Regions from separate parts of the Streptomyces sp. NPDC023481 genome, predicted to be linked through region 2. Evidence: predicted binding sites of a transcription regulator. Region 2 holds the regulator's gene; the other holds the start of a gene.
What was found. Region 2 encodes HspR, which represses chaperone genes until heat shock. Its sites were predicted from a motif close to TTGAGNNNNNNNNNCTCAA; they were not measured.

Region 1 (3,406 bases), on a different contig from region 2:
GCCGAGGTGGACGGCGTCCGGAACGCCCCGGGCAACAGGCACCTCTTCGGTACGCACCTGCCGGAACCCGGCATTCCGCAAGCTTCCTTCAAATTCCGGAGAGGGTTCGGCCGACCACACCGCGAGCACCCCGCCGGGTCTCAACAGCCGGGCGCACGCGGCGAGTCCGGCCGGTGCGTAGAGGCCGTCGTTGCCCTCCGTGACGGTCCAGCCGGGGCCGTTGTCGATGTCGAGGCACAGCGCGTCGAACGTGTCCGATGTCTCATGGACGTACGCGAGGAGGTCCGCTTCCACGATCGAGGTCCGCGGGTCGGCGAGCGCGCCCGCCGACACCTCGGCCAGCGGGCCGTCCCGGTGCCAGTCGACGACGGCGGGCTCCCGCTCCACCACGGTGATCCGTCCCCAGCGCGGGTCGGCGGCCGCGTGCGCGAGCGAGAAGCCCACGCCCAGCCCGCCGAGCAGCAGCCCCGGCGCCGGCCGGCCGTCCAGCGCGGCGCGGGCCGCGTCGACCAGCAGCCGCTCCGAGCGCCCGTCGGAGGTGTCCATCAGGAAACAGCCGTTGGCGATGATCTGCAGCAGCGCGCCGTGCCGGCGCAGCACCACCTCGCCGTACGGGCCGTCGCGCCGGTCCAGGACCACGGGAGTGTCGTACACGGCAGTCATGAGCCCATCCTGCTCGAACAGGGCCCGGCGTTCACGTGAATTGCGGATGACGCACGGCCGCGGGTGAGAGGTTGCTGAGAATCCCCTCCCGCGTGGCCCCGGTCATAGACAGCGACACGCCGAGGACGAAGGGTGGGGCCTGAACGGAAGGAGCGCCTCAGCGTGGAACGCGGCATGACGGGCCCTGCGCCGGACGCCTCCCTCCCGGACGGTACGGCCGCCGTACCGGTGCCGGTCGGCCTGCCGGCCGGCAGGCCTCGCCCGCGCACCGGCACCCCGGCCCCGGCCGCCGTGACCGCTGCCGTTCCCGTCCCGGCCCCCGCCCCCGCCTGGCGGTCCCTCCCGCTGCCCACCCCGGCCGGCACCCCGTTCACCTTCGCCTACGCGGCCGTCCTGGCCGTCACCTCCCTGGTCGCGGCCCTGGCCGACCCCGCCCTGGTGCACGCCCTGCACCAGGGCTCCAGCACGGACGTGGTCCACCTGGTGCGCACGCCGGTGCCGGTGCTGCTGGCCAGCGCCCTGTGGATCGCGGGCGGGGTCCTCTCGCCGTACGCGGTCCTGTTCGTGCTGGTGCTCACCGCGCTGGAGCGGCGGATAGGCGGAGCGCGGGCCGCCGGCGTCTTCCTGCTCGGCCATGTCCTGGCCACCCTCGCCACCGAGGTGCCGGTGGGCCTCGCCGTCCTCGCCGGCCACCTGCCCGGCACCTCGCTGCACCGACTCGACTACGGCATCAGCTTCGGCGTGGCCGCCAGCCTCGGCGCCCTCGCGGGCCTGCTCCGGCCCCGGCTGCGCTGGACCGCCCTGGGCCTGACGGCCGGGGTCCTGCTGACCGACCTGTTCGCCTACACGGACCCGTTGACCGACTGGGGCCATGTGATCGCGCTGGTCACGGGCGTGTCGACGTGGCCGTTGGTCCGGCGCTGGCACCGGTCCGCCTGACCCCCGCCCCCCTCGGGCGCACATGATCGCTCACAGCGAACACCCGCCTGGGAACATTCCGCGACGCCGGAACATTGAGTCGGCATAGCTCAAGTTGACTGCCTAAGGGGAGATCATGGCTGCTGAGTCATCGGCGTTCACGCTGACCCTGCCCGTGCTGCCGCTCGACGACGAGGTCGTGCTGCCCGGGATGGTGGTTCCGCTGGACCTGAGCGACGCCGAGGTGCGGGCCGCGGTGGAGGCCGCGCAGGCCGCCGCCCGCTCGGAACCCGGGAAGCCCAGGGTGCTGCTGGTGCCACGCGTCGACGGCACGTACGCCAGGACCGGCGTCCTCGGCACGGTGGAGCAGGTCGGCCGGCTCGCCGACGGTGACCCGGGGGCCCTGATCCGCGGCCGGAGCCGGGTGCGCATCGGCGCCGGCACCACCGGCCCCGGCGCCGCGCTCTGGGTCGAGGGCGCCCGCGTCGCGGAGGACGTCCCGGAACCGCTGCCCGGCCAGGTCGCCGAGCTGGTCAAGGAGTACAAGGCGCTCGCCACCACCTGGCTGAAGAAGCGCGGCGCCTGGCAGGTCGTGGACCGCGTCCAGGCCATCGACGACGTGCCGGCGCTGGCCGACAACTCCGGCTACTCGCCGTTCCTCACCACCGAGCAGAAGCTCGAACTGCTGGAGACCGCCGACCCGGTGGCCCGGCTCAAGCTCGCCACCCAGCAGCTGCGCGACCACCTCGCGGAGCAGGACGTGGCCGAGACCATCGCCAAGGACGTCCAGGAGGGCGTCGACAAGCAGCAGCGCGAGTTCCTGCTGCGCCGTCAGCTGGAGGCGGTCCGCAAGGAGTTGCGCGAGCTGAACGGCGAGAAGGAGGGCGAGGAGTCCGACGACTACCGGGCCCGCGTCGAGGCCGCCGACCTGCCGGAGAAGGTCCGCGAGGCCGCCCTCAAGGAGGTCGACAAGCTGGAGCGCGCCTCCGACCAGTCGCCCGAGGGCTCCTGGATCCGCACCTGGCTGGACACCGTCCTGGAGATGCCGTGGAACGAGCGGACCGAGGACGCCTACGACATCCAGGGCGCCCGGGCGGTCCTCGACGCCGAGCACGCCGGCCTGGAGGACGTCAAGGAGCGCATCACCGAATACCTGGCCGTGCGCAAGCGGCGCACCGACCGGGGCCTGGGCGTCATCGGCGGCCGGCGTGGGGGCGCCGTACTCGCCCTGGTCGGCCCCCCTGGGGTCGGAAAAACCAGTCTCGGCGAAAGTGTCGCCCACGCCATGGGACGCAGGTTCGTCCGCGTCGCCCTCGGCGGCGTCCGCGACGAGGCCGAGATCCGCGGTCACCGCCGCACGTACGTCGGTGCGCTGCCCGGCCGGATCGTGCGCGCCGTCAAGGAGGCCGGGTCGATGAACCCGGTGGTCCTGCTGGACGAGATCGACAAGGTGGGCTCGGACTTCCGGGGCGACCCGGCCGCCGCCCTCCTGGAGGTGCTCGACCCGGCGCAGAACCACACCTTCCGGGACCACTACCTGGAGGTCGAACTCGACCTGTCCGACGTGGTCTTCCTCGCCACCGCCAACGTCCTGGAGGCGATCCCGGAGGCCCTCGCCGACCGGATGGAGATCGTCCGCCTGGACGGCTACACCGAGGACGAAAAGGTCGTTATCGCCCGCGACCACCTGCTCCCGCGCCAGCTGGAGCGGGCCGGTCTGGACGAGGGCGAGGTCACGCTCGACGAGAGCGCGCTGCGCAAGCTCGCCGGCGAGTACACCCGCGAGGCGGGTGTGCGCACCCTGGAGCGGTCCCTCGCACGGCTG
Region 2 (3,406 bases):
CGCAGAGAACGCCGGTCTGGTCGCCCAACTGGACCAGGTGCGTACGGCGCTCGGTGAGCGCACGGCGGACCTCCAGCGGCTCCAGGCCGAGTACCAGAACTACCGCCGCCGGGTCGAGCGGGACCGGTCCACGGTCAAGGAGATCGCCATCGCGAACCTCCTGACCGAGCTGCTGCCCGTGCTCGACGACATCGGCCGGGCGCGGGAACACGGCGAACTGGTCGGCGGCTTCAAGTCGGTGGCCGAGTCGCTGGAGACCGTCGCGGCCAAGATGGGTCTGCAGCAGTTCGGCAAGGAGGGCGAGCCCTTCGACCCGACGATCCACGAGGCCCTGATGCACAGCTACGCGCCGGACGTCACCGAGACGACCTGCGTGGCGATCCTGCAGCCGGGGTACCGCATCGGCGAGCGCACCATCCGCCCCGCGCGGGTGGCCGTCGCCGAGCCGCAGCCCGGCGCCCAGACCGTCAAGGCCGAGGGCGCCGACGAGGACGCGGCGGCCGACGAGAAGGACAACGGTGGCCCGGAGGAGGGCTGACGTAGACACCGGACGGAAGGAGGGACGTCGAGGATGAGCACCAAGGACTTCATCGAGAAGGACTACTACAAGGTCCTCGGCGTCCCCAAGGACGCCACCGAGGCCGAGATCAAGAAGGCGTACCGGAAGCTCGCGCGCGAGTTCCACCCGGACGCCAACAAGGGCAACGCCAAGGCCGAGGAGCGCTTCAAGGAGATCTCCGAGGCGAACGACGTCCTGGGCGACCCCAAGAAGCGCAAGGAGTACGACGAGGCGCGCGCGCTGTTCGGGAACGGCGGCTTCCGCCCCGGTCCCGGAGGGGCCGGCGGCTCCTTCAACTTCGACCTGGGCGACCTCTTCGGAGGAGCGGGCGGTGCCCAGGGCGGAGGCTTCGGCGGCGGACTCGGTGACGTCTTCGGGGGCCTGTTCAACCGCGGTGGTACGGCCACGGGACGTACCCAGCCGCGGCGCGGCCAGGACATCGACACCGAGGTCACGCTCAGCTTCACGGAGGCCATCGAGGGCGCCACGGTGCCCCTCAGGATGTCCTCCCAGGCGCCCTGCAAGGCCTGCTCGGGCACCGGCGACAAGAACGGCACACCGCGCGTGTGCCCGACCTGCGTCGGCACCGGTCAGGTCGCGCGGGGCTCCGGCGGCGGCTTCTCGCTCACCGACCCCTGCCCCGACTGCAAGGGCCGCGGCCTGATCGCCGAGCACCCCTGCATGGAGTGCAAGGGCAGCGGGCGTGCCAAGTCGTCGCGGACCATGCAGGTCCGCATCCCGGCGGGCGTCACCGACGGGCAGCGGATCCGGCTGCGCGGGAAGGGCGCGCCCGGCGAGCGCGGCGGCCCGGCCGGCGACCTGTACGTGGTGGTCCACGTCGGCGAGCACCCGGTGTTCGGCCGCAAGGGCGACAACCTGACGGTGACCGTCCCGGTGACCTTCACCGAGGCCGCCCTCGGCGGCGAGGTCCGGGTGCCGACCCTCGGCGGGCCGCCCGTCACCCTGAAACTGCCGCCCGGCACGCCCAACGGCCGCACCATGCGCGCCCGCGGCAAGGGCGCGGTCCGCAAGGACGGCACCCGCGGCGATCTCCTGGTCACCGTCGAGGTGAGTGTCCCGAAGGACCTGTCGGGGAAGGCTCGTGACGCACTGGAGGCGTATCGCGAGGCGACCGCGGGCGAGGACCCGCGGGCGGAGCTGTTCGAGGCCGCGAAGGGAGCTTGAGAGTATGGACGGCCGTCGACGCGGTGACAATTTTCGTGGGCCGTACGAACTGACCGAGGAAACCCCGGTCTACGTCATCTCGGTGGCGGCCCAGCTCTCCGGACTCCACCCGCAGACGCTGCGCCAGTACGACCGCCTGGGCCTGGTCTCCCCCGACCGCACCGCCGGCCGGGGCCGCCGCTACTCGGCCCGCGACATCGAACTGCTCCGGCAGGTGCAGCAGTTGTCGCAGGACGAGGGCATCAACCTGGCCGGCATCAAGCGCATCATCGAACTGGAGAACCAGGTGGCCGCGCTCCAGTCCCGCCTCGCGGAGATGCAGGCGGCCCTGGACGGCGCGGCGGCCGCGATGCAGCAGCGCGAGGCCGCCGTGCACGCCTCCTACCGGCGCGACCTGGTGCCGTACCAGGAGGTCCAGCAGACCAGCGCGCTGGTGGTGTGGCGGCCGAAGCGGCAGCAGCAGGACTGACGCGCGCACGCGCACGAAGAGGGGCCCGGACACCGGGCCCCTCTTCGTGCGGTCAGCCGGCGGTCGTCGGCTCGGTGCCGTTCTCGTCCGGCGGGGTGCCCAGCTCGGTCGCGACGACCACGTTCGCCTCGCCGGTCAGCTGGTAGCGGGAGTTCCAGTTCGTGTCCACGGCGTCCACGAAGAAGCAGCGCTCCTCGCCGTCCGGGGTGGACGTGTACCGGTAGGACGTCTCGTCGGGCATCAGCCAGGTGTCCTGGGACGCGGAGCAGACCCGCTCCTCGCCGTCGCTCAGGATCCGGCCGGCGTAGACGGAGTACCGGTGCAGGTCGGGCGCCGGGTTCTGGTCCCAGGTCAGCTCGAAGCCGTAGTCGGTGGGGGTGACCTTCAGCCCGGTGACGAGGGGCGGCGGGGTGTCGTCGCGGCGCTTGGCGGCGAGGGCGGCCGAGCGGGCCGACTCGTTGCCGGCCGCGTCCACCGCGGTCACCCGGTAGTAGTACGTGGTGCCCACCGCGGCCGAGGCGTCCCGGTAGGACAGGTCGTCGGTGCTGCCCAGGCGGGTGTAGGTGCCGTTCGCGGTCGCCGCCCGGTACACCCGGTAGGAGGTCGCGCCGGTCGTGTAGGACCAGCCGATGCGCAGGCCGTCCTTCTCGGAGGGGTCGGTGACCGTCAGGGCGGCCGGCGAGCCGGGCGCGGTGCGGTCGGCGGTGGTGACGGGTTTGTCCGCCGTGCCCGCCGACTCGTTGCCGGCCCTGTCGTAGGCGCGGACCTCGTAGTAGTACGTGTCGCCGGTCACCGGGAGGGTGGTGTCGGTGTACGTGGTGGCGGTGGTCGTCGCCAGCGGCTTCGCCTCGTACGGGAAGCCCTTCACCCGCCGGTAGATGCGGTAACCGGCGAGGTCCATCCCCTTGTTGCCCGACCAGGTGACCTTCGCCCTGCCGGTCGCGGAGTCGTACGTCGCCGTGGCGCCGGCGGGCACCAGGGGCTCGACCTTGTCGATGTCGGGCGAGGTGCGGGGCGTGTAGGCGAGGGAGACGTTCGCGGCGCCGGTCCAGTTCACGTAGTCCACGCGGAGCGTGTGCTTCCCGGACGGCACGGTGACGTTGACGGTCTTCTTCCGGGTCGTCGAGACGTTCTTCCAGAGGTCGACCTCGCGGGTGCCGTCCAGGTAGACCCGGATGCCGTCCTGCGCGGCG

Region 1: lon (endopeptidase La) is a predicted target of HspR. The motif match lies at 1,677-1,695, and genes of this name have one in related genera.

The regions. Positions count from the first base shown of each region.
Region 1 covers NZ_JBVHJE010000017.1:57,970-61,375, forward strand. The annotation lists gene ACZ3ZD_RS28830 (spermidine synthase family protein) at 1-663, opposite strand, end outside; gene ACZ3ZD_RS28835 (rhomboid-like protein) at 838-1,602, shown strand; gene lon (endopeptidase La) at 1,718-3,406, shown strand, end outside.
Region 2 covers NZ_JBVHJE010000001.1:11,034-14,439, forward strand. The annotation lists gene grpE (nucleotide exchange factor GrpE) at 1-538, shown strand, start outside; gene dnaJ (molecular chaperone DnaJ) at 572-1,744, shown strand; gene ACZ3ZD_RS00070 (heat shock protein transcriptional repressor HspR) at 1,749-2,213, shown strand; gene ACZ3ZD_RS00075 (fibronectin type III domain-containing protein) at 2,266-3,406, opposite strand, start outside.